DNA from 2 places in the Nonomuraea sp. NPDC050786 genome. Region 2 is predicted to be linked to the other one. Evidence: riboswitches for the same ligand, from Rfam matches in the RefSeq annotation. Region 2 holds a riboswitch; the other holds the start of a gene.
What was found. A riboswitch is a leader RNA that binds a small molecule or an ion and turns the genes downstream of it on or off. The one in region 2 is predicted to bind cyclic di-AMP.

Region 1 (7,368 bases), on a different contig from region 2:
GGGCGCAGCTGCACAAGGTGGAGCTGGTCAGGCCGCGCTCGGTGATCGCCAAGAACACGGTGGAGGCCCTGCAGGCCGGGATCATCTACGGGTTCGCGGGCCAGGTGGACGGCATCGTGGAGCGGATGGCGGCCGAGCTGGCCGACGACCCCGACGACGTGACGGTGGTGGCCACCGGCGGGCACGCGGGGCTGGTGGTGGGCGAGTCGCGCTCGATCGACGTCCACGAGCCGTGGCTGACGCTCATCGGGCTGCGCCTGATCTACACCAGGAACACGGCCTGACGCGAAGAAGCGGCCCCCGCCTCCGTAAGGGGGGCCGCTCACTCGTATGCGTCACTCGCTCTCGGCGGTGTAGATGTACGACCAGGAGCCGCACTTCGTCGGGTAGCTGCTGTACTGGCCGATCTGGCAGACCTTCACCCGCATGCTGTAGACGTCGTTCTCCTGGAAGGAGAACTTCTTGTAGCCGGGGTAGCCGCAGTACTTCTTGGAGTAGACCGGGGACCAGTCGTGGTCGAAGTCGCTGGCCTCGAACTTCACGAACGCGCACTTGCCACCCTCGTCGGCGTCGCGGTTGTCCAGGTCGTAGAGCCGGCCCCGCACGGTGACCTCGTTCGACTCGCCGTCCTCGTCCCAGTTGACGCCGATCCAGCCCTGCGACTTGGCGAGGTAGTGCTTGGCGTAGACAGGACCCCAGGAGGTGGAGTAGTCGTCGTCGTGGTGGGCCGTGGTGGCGCTGGCGGCCGAAGGAAGCGCAAGGGCGACTGCGCCGGTGGCGGCGACGGCGAGCAAACCGGTCGCGATCTTCTTCAACATCTTCTCTCCTTGAGCTCCCCTTGGACCGGCTCCCTGCCGGTTCCCCCCTGAGCTCGTGAGACATTGATAAGCCGAGGCCCTTGCACAGATCCTGCAGCGCTCCTGCAGCGCTCCTTCAGCGGACCGACGATGCCTTGCAGTTCGCCATATCCCCTACTCTTTGATGGTGTGAGCGACGAACTTCCCGAGCAGATGCGCATCCGGAGGGAGAAGCTCGACCGCCTTCGCAGCGAGGGCGTCGACCCTTACCCGGTGAATTTCCCACGTACGGCGACCAACGCCGAGGTCAGGGAGAAATACCAGGGCCTGGAGCCCGACACCGCCACCGGTGACACGGTCGCGGTCGCGGGGCGCGTCATGCTCAACCGCGTGGGCGGCAAGCTCTGCTTCGCCACCATCCGCGACGGCGGCGCCGACCTGCAGGTCATGATCTCGCTCGACAAGGTGGGCGAGGAGTCGCTGGCCGCGTGGAAGCGCGACGTCGACCTGGGCGACCACGTGGGCGTCACCGGCGAGGTCATCACCTCGCGGCGCGGCGAGCTGTCGATCCTGGCCGACAGCTGGCAGATCACCGCCAAGTGCCTGCGCCCGCTGCCGGAGAAGCACGTCGGCCTCACCGACCCCGAGGCACGCGTCCGCCAGCGCTACGTCGACCTCATCGTCAACGACGAGGCGCGCAAGATGGCCCGCCTCCGCAGCGCCACGGTGCGCGCGGTGCGCGACTTCTGGCACGAGGAGGGCTACCTCGAGGTCGAGACCCCGATGCTGCAGCCCATCCACGGCGGCGCGACGGCCCGGCCGTTCAAGACCCACATCAACGCCTACGACATGGAGCTCTACCTTCGCATCGCGATCGAGCTCTACCTCAAGCGGCTCGTGGTCGGGGGCATCGAGAAGGTCTTCGAGATCAACCGCAACTTCCGCAACGAAGGCGCCGACTCCACGCACAACCCCGAGTTCACGATGCTCGAGGCGTACGGCACCTACCTCGACTACAACGACATGGCCGACCTGACCCAGCGGATGTACCAGAAGGCCGTGGTGGCCGCCCTGGACACCTCGGTCGTCGTCCATGACGGGGTGGAGGTGGACCTGGGGATCGCGGCCTGGCCCCGCATCACCCTGTACGGCGCCGTCTCGGAGGCCGTCGGCGAGGAGATCACCACCTCGACCTCCTTGGAGGAGCTCCGCAAGCTCGCCGACCGCCGCGAGATCCACTGGGATCCGAAGTGGGGCGCGGGCAAGCTGGTGCAGGAGCTCTTCGAAGCCCTGGTGGAGCACACGATCGTGCAGCCCACGTTCGTCATGGACTACCCGCTGGAGACCTCGCCCCTGACCCGCCAGCACCGGGAGGACCCGCTGCTGACGGAGAAGTGGGACCTGATCGGCTTCGGCACGGAGCTGGGCACGGCCTACTCCGAGCTGATCGACCCGATCGAGCAGCGCCGCCGCCTCACGGAGCAGTCCCTCCTGGCCGCCGGTGGCGACCTGGAGGCCATGCAGCTGGACGAGGACTTCCTGCAGGCCCTTGAATACGCCATGCCGCCCACGGGTGGTGTCGGCGTGGGGATCGACCGCATGATCATGGCCTTCACCGGCAGGAACATCCGGGAAACCATCCTGTTCCCGCTGGTCAAGCCCACCCACTGAGCCCCGGCGGCCCCCTGTGCGGGGGCCGTCGCATCGGCCGGTCAGGGGATGAGGACGAGGCGGCCGCGCAGGCCGCCGGCGGCCAGGCGGGCGTGGGCGTCGGCGACCTTCTCCAGGGGGTACGTCTCCGCCACCCGCAACGTCAGCCGCCCCGCCTCCACCAGTCGTACCAGCTCCGCGAGCTGGGCGGCGTCCGAGCGGAAGAACACCGTGGCGACGTCGGTCCCGCGCAGCGCCACCGGTGCGACACCCGCCGAGAGGGCGATGAAGGCCCCGCCGTCCCGCACCGCGTCCAGGGCCGCCAGGCCGAGCACGGCCGCGTCCACGACGGCGTCCACACCCCCGGGGACAAGCGCACGTACGGAGGAGGCCACGTCCTCACCGCGCGGCACGAACCACTCGGCCCCCAGCCCCCGCACCAGCTCCTCGTCCCCGGCCCCCGCGACGGCCACCACCCGGGCGCCGCGCAGGGCGGCCAGCTCGACCAGGTAGCCCCCGACGGCCCCGGCCGCCCCCGTGACGAGCAGCGTACGGCCGGGGCCGATACCGGCGCGGTCGAGCGACTGCCAGGCCGTGAGCGCGTTGAGCGGGATCGTGGCCGCCTCCGCCGCCGTGCGGCCGCGCGGCGCCCGAGCCACCGCCGAGGAGTCGACCACCACGTACTCGGCCTGCGCCTTCACCGGCAGCTCCAGTCGCGCCACGAGCGCGACGACCTCGTCTCCCACGTGGAACGCGGCCCCGTCGCCCACCTGGTCGACGGTCCCCGCGGCCTCGAAGCCGAGCCCGTAGGAGTCCAGCTTGCGGGCCACGCCGTAGTCGGCGAGCGTCCCCGCCGCCACGGCGAGGTCGAACAGGTTCACCCCGGCCGCCGCGACCTTGATCCGCACCTGTCCGGGCCCTGCGGTGGGCACCGGCACCTCCACCAGCCGGGGAGCGCCGGAGCCGCCGATGAGTGCACGCATGTTGTTCGTCATGCGGACGATCGTAGGAAGAGCTACTCTCTTCTGGTAAGTAGGCACCTGCAGGTGCGTAACCCACTCACAAGAAGGAGCGCACAGAGTGGCGACGAAGACGGCGGCGGAGCGGCGCGAGGAGGCCAGGCAGGCCTTCGACGCCTACTTCTCCGAATGCCCCTCCAGGAAGCTCCTCGACCGCCTCAGCGACAAATGGGTCACCCTCGTGCTCAGCGCCCTGGCGGCGGGGCCGCGCCGCTACAGCGACCTGGCCAGGCGCATCGCGGGCGTCAGCCAGAAGATGCTCACCCAGACCCTGCGCGGCCTCGAACGCGACGGCCTGGTCTCGCGCACGCTCACTCCCTCGGTGCCGGTACGGGTGGACTACGCGCTCACTCCGCTGGGCGAGAGCCTGATGCCGCTGGTGGCCGCGATCAAGGGCTGGGCGGAGACGCACATCGGCGACGTCGAGGCGGCCAGGGACCGCTACGACGCCGCCAGCGCCTGATCCCTCGCCGGAAGCGGTGCCTTCCGGCTCGCCTGTTTTCCGATAGGAGGGCGGTTGTAAGCATCGGGTCAAGGCCGCCGGTGACGGTACCGTTCCAGTCGCGCGAGCACCCATGATCGCCATGATGGGCACCGGGCACGCGCACCCCGGAAAGAGGCCCCTCGGCGTGGGCTGTGATGCGAGAAAACCCGCGCCGGCCGATCGGTGAGCCGCGAGCCCATCGGTTCGTGCGTCTCCGAATGATCCGGTGCGCCGATCCGGCCGGCCATTCCGACGGCCTGACCTGGATCTCCCTATAAGAAGTGAATCGCCGAACAAAGCGAGCGATTGGTGGTTTGCCGGGGAGGCGGAAGATCGCATATCGGGCGCTCGGCCGGCAATGCCCGGCTTATGGATCACGCCGAAACTCCGCGCCGAACGGATCAAAATCGGTAACGTCCGAAGCACTCATTGATGGCGCCCGGGAGAGCCCCAGAGATCACTGTCGGCCGCCGGGAGTCCTGACATATCGCGAGTGCGTCATATATAAGGGGTCATGTCAATACCGCCCGTCAAGTGCGGCGATTGTCATGCTTGACGACCTTTCCGCGATGCGTTTACCGTCTGCGAGGAGCGGCTTTGGCCCATCTGTGAGGTCCGAGTTCTGCTGTTGGGGGGAGGGCTCCCGATGGATGTGCTCACTGAAGACGTTGAGCTGACCCATGCTGATTTGGCGCTGCTGGCGGAGCTGGCCAAGGGAGTCACGGTCGATCGGGTAGGGCGGCGTCTGGATATCAGCGGACGCACGGTACGCCGGAGATTACGGGGCATCTGCGACCGCATCGGCGTGGCCACGGGGATCGAGGCCGTGGCCTGGGCCGCGCGCCGCCAGCTGATCTAGCGCCGGAGGAGGGCTCAGTCGGCGATGCGCACCGCGCCGGCGAAGGGCCGCCTGGCGATCGACGCGATCCGTACGACATCACCCGTCTGGGGGGCGTGCACCATCATGCCCCCACCGATGTAGATGCCCACGTGGTGCAGGTCGCCGTAGAAGAACACCAGGTCGCCGGGGCGCAGCTCCGAGCGCGAGATGTGCCTGCCCGCGGTCCACTGGTCGCCTGTGTAGTGCGGCAGCGAGATGCCCACCCGCTGGTACGCGGCCATGACGAGCCCGGAGCAGTCGTACGAGCTCGGGCCCTCGGCGCCCCAGACGTACGGCTTGAGCTGCTGCGTGAGCGCCCACCGCGCGGCCTCCGCCGCCTTGCCGGCGCCCGCGATGGGCAGGTTGACGCGCACGGCGCGCGTGCCGGGCTGTCCCGCCTCGCCGAGTGCCCGCTTGAACAGGCTGCTCTCGACCTTGGCCACCAGTTTGGTGATCTTGTCGCGCTTCGTGTCGAGGTCGTCCACGATCTTCTGGACCTCGGCGATGCGCTCCTTGGCGCCCGCCTGGGCGCGGGCGGCCGTCTCCATGGCCTTGGAGAGCTGGTTGATCTCCTCGCCCTGCTCCTGCTCCAGCGCGTACGAGGTCGCGGCGCGGTTGAGGAACTCCTCGGGATCCTCGGAGGTCGCGAACTGCAGGGTCTTGGTGAAGCCGCCCGTGATGTAGGCGTTCTGGGCGAGCAGGACGGCCTTGGCGCGCTTGGCGGCCAGATCCGACTGGCTGGTCGCCAACGTCTTCTGCGCGGCCTCGGAGGTCTTCTTGGCCGTCTTGAGCTTCTCCCGCTGGCCGTTGTACTGCTCGGTCAGCGTCTCGATCTCGGTGTGCAGCTTCTCGGCCTGGGAGGCGAGCTCCTTCAGCGAGGGCTTGGGGTCCGCGGACGCCGAACCGACAGGAACGGCGAACAGCAGTGCGGCGACTGTGAGACTCACCACACCGACGTGGCGCGGGCGCTTCACCTACCAGCTCCTCTCATGGAACGCCTACCGGGTTAGCTGACGGGTTCGGGCCGGAGCAGCCCTACCGAGAGACTCGGACTCACCCCTGTGATGGCGTCGCAGGTCGCCACCGGTGGATCCCCGGCTCCCCTTGCGGGAATTGAGCGTGCCTCCCGCGCGACACACGGGGGACATTGTCGCTGGACATTAATGCACTCCGGGTTCCTGCTCAACCAGAACTGCCAAGTCTGTAGAGGTTTCACAACCGAAGAGTCACAAGGGGATCTCGTGATCACCTGGGCAGAAGAGACCTTATGCCCTCTATGTCCGTGCTGCTGCACAAACCCCGAGCGGGCCGAGCTCCGTGCTCGTCCGGCCACGAGATGTAACAGGATGGGCCGAGACGTGGGAGTTAGGTCCGAGCCGTAATGAGATCTGTACTCTGGAGAACCATGGAGCAGGTGGCCGAGCTGACAGCGCCCGAGACCGCGGTGGTGGTCCGGCGCGCCCGTACGCCCGACGTGCGCGCGGTCAGGCGCCTCGTGGACGCCTACGCGGGCGCGGGGCGGCGGCTCCTGGAGAAGGCCACGGTGACCCTGTACGAGGACGTACAGGAGTTCTGGGTGGCCGAGCGGGGCGGGCAGGTCGTCGGCTGTGGCGCGCTCCACGTGCTCTGGGAGGACCTCGCAGAGGTCCGCACGGTGGCCGTGGACCCCGAGTGCCGGGGAATGGGCGTCGGCTACCGGATCGTCTCCGCATTGATCCAGCAGGCCAAAGATCTTGGCCTGCGACGTGTATTTTGTCTCACTTTCGAGGTCGACTTCTTCGCGAGGCTCGGATTCCGCCCGATCCAGGGCACACCGGTCTCACCCGAGGTCTACGCCGAACTGCTGGCCTCGTACGACGAGGGTGTGGCGGAGTTCCTCGACCTGGAACACGTCAAGCCCAACACCCTGGGCAACACCCGCATGCTGCTCCATCTGGCCTCGGGTGACGTGGATCTTGACCAGATGGAAAGGTGATTGTTGATACCTATGTCGATACGTTGGGCAGCACAGGCATGTGTCCTGACACGTGCCACATGCGCACTCGAAGCGAGGTGACACGGTGAGCACCGGACAGCCGCCGTATCCGCAGGACGACTCCGGCGACAACCCCGCCGGCACTCCGGAATACGGACAACAGAACGCGGGTCGCCACCCAGGCGAGCCCGACCCCGACGTGACTGTGGTCGGCTACCGGGCGGACGATGCCTACGGTCAGCAGCCCCAGTACGGCCAGCAGGGCTACGGCCAGCAAGGCTACGGCCAGCAGCCCCAGCACGGCCAGCAACAGCAGTACGGCCAGCAGCAGCAGTACGGGCAGCAGCAGCAGTACGGGCAGCAGCAGCAGTACGGGCAGCAGGGTTACGGCCAGCAGCCCCAGTACGGCCAGCAGCCGCAGTCCCAGCCCGGCTACGGCCAGCAGCCGCCTTCGGGCCAGCAGTACGGCCAGCAGGGTTACGGCCAGGAGCAGCAGTCGGGCCAGCAGGGCTACGGCCAGCAGCCTCAGTACGGCCAGCAGCAGCAGTCCCAGCCCGGCTACG
Region 2 (7,368 bases):
CACGGCGCCGAACGGCGCCCTGTGGCGGGCCTTCATCCCCGGAATCGGCGGCCTGCTCGCCCAGCGCGCCCTGGGCGTACGGCGAGGCTGACATGACGGACCGCTGACGACGGCCTACGTGGCCAGGCGCCGCCTCGTCCTGCCCGAGCGCGGCGCTTCAGGTCCGAAGCACCCGCCGGTGCCGGCCTGGTGAATCCTTTTGCGGGGTGGGGGCCTCTTATGGGGTGATGACCACGCTGACAAGGAGATGGGGTATGGACGTGGCTGACCGCTCGTGGGCGAGCGCGCAGCTCATCGAGGCCGCGCAGGCCGGTGATCGCGAGTCGATCACCGCGGTGATCCACGGTGCCCATGTGCACGTGCGGCGCTTCGCGGAGCATCTCTGTGCGTCCCCGCAGGACGCCGAGGACGCCGCGCAGGAAGCGTTGATCATCCTCTACCGGAAGATCGGCTCTCTGCGCGCCACGGGGGCGCTGGCATCGTGGATGTTCAGAATCGTCCGGAACGAGTGCCTGCGCCGCGCGCGACTGCTGTTCGACCGCGATGCGGAGGCCGGCGCCGATCTGGCCACCTCGGCCGAGGACGAGGCCATCCGGCGGCTGGAAGCCGAACTCGTCGCGCAGGCGATCAGGGAGCTCCCCGATGTGCAGCGCAGAGTGCTGATCATGCGGGACGTACTGGGCTACCCGGGCCGGAGGGTCGCGGAGGTGCTCGGCCTGAGCAACGCCGCCATGAAGTCCCAGCTGCACCGGGCTCGCACCCGGCTGCGGCTCAGCCTGGGCGACCTGACCGGCCCCGCCGGGGGACCGCATGACCCCGAAGCCGCCGGCGCCTGACCTGAGCCGAGCCGCATTTCCACAGTCCCGAGCTTGAAGAGGGAGTTCCGCCATGCTTGAAACCGGATCGCCTGCGCCCGACGTGGTGCTGGAGGACACCGACGGCCAGGCCGTGCGCCTGTCCGGCCATCGGGGCGGTCATGCCTCGCTGATCTATTTCATGCGCTCGACGTCGTGCCCGGTCTGCAACAGGCACGTCCAAGACCTCATCCGGCGCCGCGACGAGCTCGCGGCCCACGACGTCCAGGTGTTCGTCGCGGTTCCTGAGGACCGTAAGGAAGCGGCCGCGTGGAAGGCCGAGCGCCAGGTGCCGTTCCCCGTCCTCGTAGGGCGCCGGGGGACCCCGCACGAGATGATCGGCCTGAGCAGGAAGGTCTTCGGCTCACTGCAGCAGTCAGGCAGCGTCCTCATCGACTCCCAGGGCGTCATCCGCCACGCCCACGGCGCCACCCTGCCCACCGGCGGCTACGACAAGAAAGGGATCCTTGCCGCGGTGGAGGGTCTTCGCGCCGGCGGAGGCCGCTGACGGCGAACCGGGCGGGAGCCCGCCGCCGGCGGCCTGTTCCCGCTGTATCAGCCTGGCGCGTAAGGTGCCCGAATGATCGAGATACCCGAGGCGTTCGCCCAGAGCACCGTCGAGCGTGAAGGAGAGCCCGGAGCGGCGTGGCTCGCCGAGTTGCCGGCGATCGTGGAGGAGCTGCTGGAGCGCTGGGGAGGCGTGCCGGACGGTGCGGTCATGCACGGGGGCGTCGGGGTCATCGTCCCGGTGCGCCGGCGGGGCGGCGCGGGAGCCGCCGTGCTGAAGGTGTCGTTTCCGCATCCCGGCAACGTCCATGAGCCGGACGCCTTCGCGGCGTGGGAGGGGCGCGGGGCCGTGCTGCTGCACGAGCGCGACGACGAGCGGTTCGCCATGCTGCTCGAGCGGGCACGGACGTCGACGCTGGCGGAGGTCGAAGACGGCGACGAGGTGGTGACGGTCGCAGGGCGGATCAACCGCCGGCTGGCCGTCCCCGCGCCGCCCGGCCTGCTTCGGCTGCGGGAGCAGGCGGACACCTGGGAGCAGGGGCTACGCCGGGATGCCGAGGAACTGGCGCACACGCTGCCGCCGTACGCGGTGGACGCCGCCGTGGCGACCGTCCGCGAGCTGGGCCACGTCCAGCCGGACACCCTCGTCCACGGCGACCTCCATCCCAGGAACATCCTGCGCGCCGACCGTGAGCCATGGCTGGCCGTCGACCCCAAGGGGTACGTCGGAGACCCCGCTTACGACGGCGGCACCCTGCTCAAGTCGCGCGCGTTGACGCTCCTCGAGGCGGATGACCCGCACAAGGCCCTCCGTCGCACGCTGGACGTCTTCGCCGAGGCGGCGGAGCTCGATCGGGAACGCGTCCAGCGCTGGGCCCAGTTCCATGCCGTGCAGGCCGCGTTCTGGGGCCGCCGGCACGGATTCCGCATAGCCCGGGGCGGGCCCCGCTTGGACTGGCTCACCGAACTCGCGGACCGCCTGGCGGAGTCGCTCACGGACGGCTCGGCCGGCCGCAAGGTCTAGAAAGGACAAAGAGCAAGTAGTCAATCTTCTATATTGCGGGTGTTTCGCGCGAATATTCGCCGGTGCTGCTTGCAGCTATATATGCCATTCGAATACTTTCGTGCTACTTAGGCGTATCTGCGGCAGGACCAGACGCCGCACGGCGCCTTCCCGCATTGCCCAGACCGCGCTTCACCTGCGCGAACGACTTCGCGTAGCGGTCGCGCGGCCGCCGAATCCGCGAGCTCGCGGAACCGGGGACCCACCGTTTCTCTGGGGTGAATCGGCGCGCCTCCGCACGAGGCGCCCATAGGGCACTTCCACGCCCGAACCCGTCAGCTAACCCGGTAGGCGGCATGGAAGCAAGGAGCAATACGCCCTATGGTGAAGAACATCTTCACGGGTGCCCTGCAGACCGGAAACCTTTCCCGCCTCGCCCTGTGCATGAGCGTCGCTGTGGGCGCGGTCCTCGCCGGTACGCCGGCCTTCGCGGTCCATCGCCGGCCCGAGACGCGATCGTCGCAATGGGGCACCGTCCAGAAGGCTCCCGGCCAGGTGAGCGCGGAGGAAGTGATCAGAATCGCCGAGTCCCAGATCGGCGTGACGGAGAACGCCGCAGGCGGCGGAACCCCGTTCCAGAGCTGGTACATGTCCTCGCCCCGGGCGGCGGAGACGGCGGCCCGCGACGGCAGCACGCTGCAGTCCTACGCCAACGCCCCATGGTGTGCCATGTTCGTTGCCTGGGTCGGTGAGAAGGCCGGCGCCCGGCCGACCATTGGCTGGGACTCCTACACCGTCACCTGGGCCAGATGGTTCGTGGCCAACAGGCGCTGGGGCACCGTACCCAGGCCCGGTGCCGTGGTCTTCTTCGCCTGGCACACGAGGAGCATCAGCGGCATCGACCACATGGGCCTGGTCAAGCAGGACAACCGGAACGGCACGATCACCACGATCGAGGGCAACACGGACGACGGCCGGGTGGAGGAGCGGATCCGGCCCACGTCCCAGGTGGTCGGCTACGGCTATCCGCAGTACAAGCCCTGACGAGCCCGCCTGCGGTTGACTTCATGTCGACCTTAAGTCGCATGCTGTCCGGCATGTCGCACAACATTGCCGCAGAAGCGGACGTCGCCGCCATGATCGCGTTGCTGGACGCCACCGAAACCCTTCCCGGCGCCGCGGAGCTGCGTACGCGCTCCTACGAGCTGCTGGCTCTCCCGCCGGGCGCCGGCGTCGTCGACGTCGGATGCGGAGCCGGTCGGGCGGTGGCCGAACTGGCCGAACGCGGGGCGCGGGCGGTCGGCGTGGACGTCGTCGACCGGACGGTGGCGCTGGCCGCGCAGCGGTGGCCCGGGCGCGATTTCCGTACGGGGGACGCCTACAGCCTGCCCTTCGAGGACGGTGAGCTCGCGGGCTACCGCGCGGACAAGGTCTATCACGAGATCGACGACCCGGCCCGCGCGCTGCGGGAGGCCAGGCGGGTGCTGGCCGACGGCGGGCACATCGTCCTGCTGGGCCAGGACTGGGACACGGTCGTCATCGACTCCGGCCATCCGGCTCTCACCAGGAGGATCGTGCACGCTCGCGCCGACCTCACCCCGGCGCCGCGAGCCGCCCGCGGCTATCGCAACCTCCTGCTGGACGCCGGCTTCGAGGACGTCACCGTGGAGGTGCACACCGCCGTGTTCACCCACGCGCTGACGCTGTCCATGCTGTCGGGGTTCGCCGAGGCGGTGCGGGGGGCGGGCGCCATCACCGAAGAGGAGGCGGCGGTCTGGCTCGCCGATCAGGAGGAGCGGTCGCGCTCCGGGCGCGGCTTCGTCGCCCTGCCCGTCTTCGTCTCTTCCGGGCGGCGGGTGTGACCCCGCCGTCGGCCTGCTACGGGCGGACCGCGCCGAGGAGGCGGGTACGCCAGTAGTCGTCGAGGTCGACGACCTTGATGACGTCTCCGGTCTGGGGCGCGTGGACCATCTTGCCGTTGCCGGCGTACATGCCCATGTGCCCCAGCCCTTTGCTGAAGAGCAGGTCTCCGGGCTGCAGCCGGTCGAGCGGGACGCGGCGGTCGCTTCCCCAGCCCCACTGCGTCCAGGTGGTGCGGGGCAGCTCGACGCCCGCGCGTCGCCAGGCGGCCTGGGTCAGGCCGGAGCAGTCGTACGAGCCCGGCCCGGTGCCGCCGTACCGGTACGGCTTGCCCACCTGGGCGAAGGCGAACTGCAGGGCTAAGCGGGCGTTGCCGGAGGCCGGGCCGGTGTACTCGATGCCGGGGCTGTTGGGGTCGCCGGTCTTGAAGGCGCCCAGCCTGCGCAGGAGCTTGGTCTGCTCCTTGACCAGCTTGTCGACCTTCGCCTTCTCGTCGCCCACCTTGTCGCGGGCGGTGTCGGCCTCCGCCAGGAGGCGCTTGGCCTCGTTGCGGCGATCGCGCAGCTCCTTGGTGGCCGCGTCGTAGGCCTGGATCTTCGCCGCCCTGGCCTCGGCGATCTGCTGGAGGGAGGCCATGTTGCCCAGCAGCGCCTCCGGGTCGCCCTGGCCGACGAGCCGGCTCCAGAGCGGGTACGGGCCCGACTGGTAGTCGTTGACCGCCGCCGTGACGAGGTCCCGCCGGAGGGCGTCGGCCCGGGCGTCCTTGAGGCCCAGCTCGGCGTTGAGGGCGCCGTACTTCTTCTTGGCGCTCGTGTACGTCTCCGTGGCCTGGTTGTACTTCTCGACCAGCTGGTCGGCCTGCTCGTTCAGCTTCACCAGCTTGGCCCTGGCCCTGGCGGGCGACGGCTCGGCGAGGGCGGCGCCCGGGGCGGCGATCGATGCGGCCAGTGTCAAGGCTGCGGCTGGTGCTGTCCGCCAGAGCCATATCGGCACGGCCACTACGATGCCTCCTCGTAAATCATCGAACCTGAGGCGCCATAGTACAGAAGGTTGACCGGCTCATCGGCCTGTTCGCGGCAGACGGGCGGCACGGTGGCCATGGGCGATGGCACCGGCATGAAGTGGCCGCAAGCCCCATTAAGCTACTACGGGATTACGTAGAACCCGGTGACGATCGGCGCCGTCACGATCTGCGCCCGTTCGGCGGGTACACCTGGAGCGCCGCCTCCAGAGCGCTCGCCTCCTCGGGGGTGAGCCGCTCGAGGAAGTGCACCAGCGTGGCCGCCCGGTTGCCGCTCCTGGCGAGGGAGTCGCGCATCACGTCGGCGGTGTAGGCCTCCTTGGACGACACCGCTTCGTAGATGTACGCCCGCCCGACCGGCTTCCGCTTGAGCAGGCCCTTGGTGTGGAGCTTGTCCATCACGGTCATCACCGTGGTGTAGGCCAGGGGGCGCTCCTTCCGGAGATGCTCCAGGACGTCCCTGACGGAGGCGGGCTCCTTGATGGCCCACATGCGATCCATGATCGTGGACTCGAGCTCTCCCAGGCCACGCACCATCCGACGCCCCCTCCACCTGCGGTCGACGCAATGCTACCGCCGATCGTAGATGCGGCCGGGGTAGAAATCAGTCATGACGTCCGACGAGCGCACCGACCGCCTACGCCGCTACTGGGACAAGCACGCGCACTCGTACGACCAGCAGATGAGCTTCTTCGACCGGCACTTCTTCGGCGACACCCGCGCCTGGATCTGCTCCCAGGCAACCGGCGACGCCCTCGAAGTGGCCGTCGGCACCGGGCTCAACCTCCCGCACTACCCGCAGGGCGTACGGCTGACCGGGATCGAGTGGAGCCCGGCCATGCTCGACCGCGCCCGGCAGCGGGCCGCCGGCCTCGGGCTGAAGGCCGACCTGCGCGAGGGCGACGCTCAGACGCTCGACTTCGCCGACGGCGCCTTCGACACCGTCGTGTGCACCTTCTCCCTGTGCTCCATCCCGGACCACCGCCGGGCGGTCACCGAGATGGTCCGCGTGCTGCGGCCCGGCGGGCTCCTCCTGCTCGCCGACCACGTCGCCGCCTCGTCCTGGCCCGCCCGCGCCGTGCAGCGCCTGCTCGAGCTCATCACCGTTCCCCTGGGCGGCGAGCACTTCCTGCGCCGCCAGTTCGACCAGGTGCGCGAGCACGGCCTCACCGTCGAGCGCCATGACCGATTCAAGATCGACATGGTGGAGCGCTTCGCGGCCCGCAAGCCCGTCAGGGACGCCCCGACCCCGTCATAGACCGCGGCCCGGGGATGGCGGGGCGGCTTATCGTACGGGGACGCCGAGCTCGCGGCCCCGGTAGAAGCCCTCGCGTTCCTCGAGGACGTAAGGGGCCATGGCCTCACGCCGGCGCGTCTCGGCCTCGGAGCCCCGCCAGGAGTCGCAGGACTCCCTGGAGTCCCAGAACGACACCCCGGTGATCTCGCCCCCGTCCTCGGACCAGTAGGCGTACGCATGGCGCAGCCCCTCCGGGTACGGGTCCGGGCGCCATGCCCTCTCGAATTCCTCCAACGCGCCCGGCTTGATGCGGCGCGTCGTCACCCAGACGAAGTGCTCCCTCATCGCAGCCTCCTCTGCACCGCCGATTCGGCTTGATGGCGCTCTCTCCCTCCACCATAGGCTCCGCGACGGGGGAGCCTGGTGCCGGGTCACGCGCGCTCCCCAAGCCGTGGGCGACCGTCGGCTAGAAGAGGGTCAACGGGTCCATCGGCTCGGGCTCGGGCAGGGGAGCCAGCTCCGGCAGGCGGGTGCGTACCGCCTCGTGGAAGGCGCGGGCCAGCTGCGGCGCGTCGGCGTTGTCGGGCGTGTGCAGGAAGAACGTGGGGGAGCGGCCCTCCCGCAGCCACTCCGTGACCGTCTCCAGCCACGCCTGCCAGCCCTCGACCGTACGGGACTCCGCGTCCCGCCCCAGGTAGCGGACGATCGGGTGGGCCGTGAGGGCGCGCGTGCGGCGGGGGACGCGGGGTTTCTTGGTCCAGGCGTCGCGTTCGGCGTCGCTGGTCGGCGGGCTCTGGAAGAGGGTCGTGGTGTCGAAGGGGACCCACTCGGCGTCCACGGCCGCAAGGACGCGTTCGAGGAGCCGTTCCGACCGCTCGTCCTCGAA

Region 1: linked by a shared signal. The riboswitch ahead of AB0H84_RS37155 (NlpC/P60 family protein) and the one ahead of AB0H84_RS18555 (CHAP domain-containing protein) in region 2 are both predicted to bind cyclic di-AMP.

Annotation. Positions count from the first base shown of each region.
Region 1 covers NZ_JBFAHJ010000026.1:92,877-100,244, forward strand. Annotated here, with positions in the region: gene AB0H84_RS37125 (type III pantothenate kinase) at 1-284, shown strand, start outside; gene AB0H84_RS37130 (hypothetical protein) at 336-818, opposite strand; gene lysX (bifunctional lysylphosphatidylglycerol synthetase/lysine--tRNA ligase LysX) at 948-2,468, shown strand; gene AB0H84_RS37140 (NADP-dependent oxidoreductase) at 2,510-3,442, opposite strand; gene AB0H84_RS37145 (helix-turn-helix domain-containing protein) at 3,528-3,929, shown strand; gene AB0H84_RS37150 (LuxR C-terminal-related transcriptional regulator) at 4,597-4,809, shown strand; gene AB0H84_RS37155 (NlpC/P60 family protein) at 4,824-5,804, opposite strand; cyclic di-AMP (ydaO/yuaA leader) riboswitch at 5,810-5,960, opposite strand; gene AB0H84_RS37160 (amino-acid N-acetyltransferase) at 6,236-6,805, shown strand; gene AB0H84_RS37165 (RDD family protein) at 6,891-7,368, shown strand, end outside.
Region 2 covers NZ_JBFAHJ010000008.1:315,592-322,959, reverse strand. Annotated here, with positions in the region: gene AB0H84_RS18575 (hypothetical protein) at 1-91, shown strand, start outside; gene AB0H84_RS18570 (RNA polymerase sigma factor) at 255-836, shown strand; gene AB0H84_RS18565 (peroxiredoxin family protein) at 889-1,362, shown strand; gene AB0H84_RS18560 (aminoglycoside phosphotransferase family protein) at 1,435-2,385, shown strand; cyclic di-AMP (ydaO/yuaA leader) riboswitch at 2,585-2,733, shown strand; gene AB0H84_RS18555 (CHAP domain-containing protein) at 2,746-3,408, shown strand; gene AB0H84_RS18550 (methyltransferase domain-containing protein) at 3,462-4,226, shown strand; gene AB0H84_RS18545 (NlpC/P60 family protein) at 4,243-5,178, opposite strand; gene AB0H84_RS18540 (BlaI/MecI/CopY family transcriptional regulator) at 5,408-5,782, opposite strand; gene AB0H84_RS18535 (class I SAM-dependent methyltransferase) at 5,856-6,503, shown strand; gene AB0H84_RS18530 (antibiotic biosynthesis monooxygenase) at 6,531-6,827, opposite strand; gene AB0H84_RS18525 (DUF72 domain-containing protein) at 6,949-7,368, opposite strand, start outside.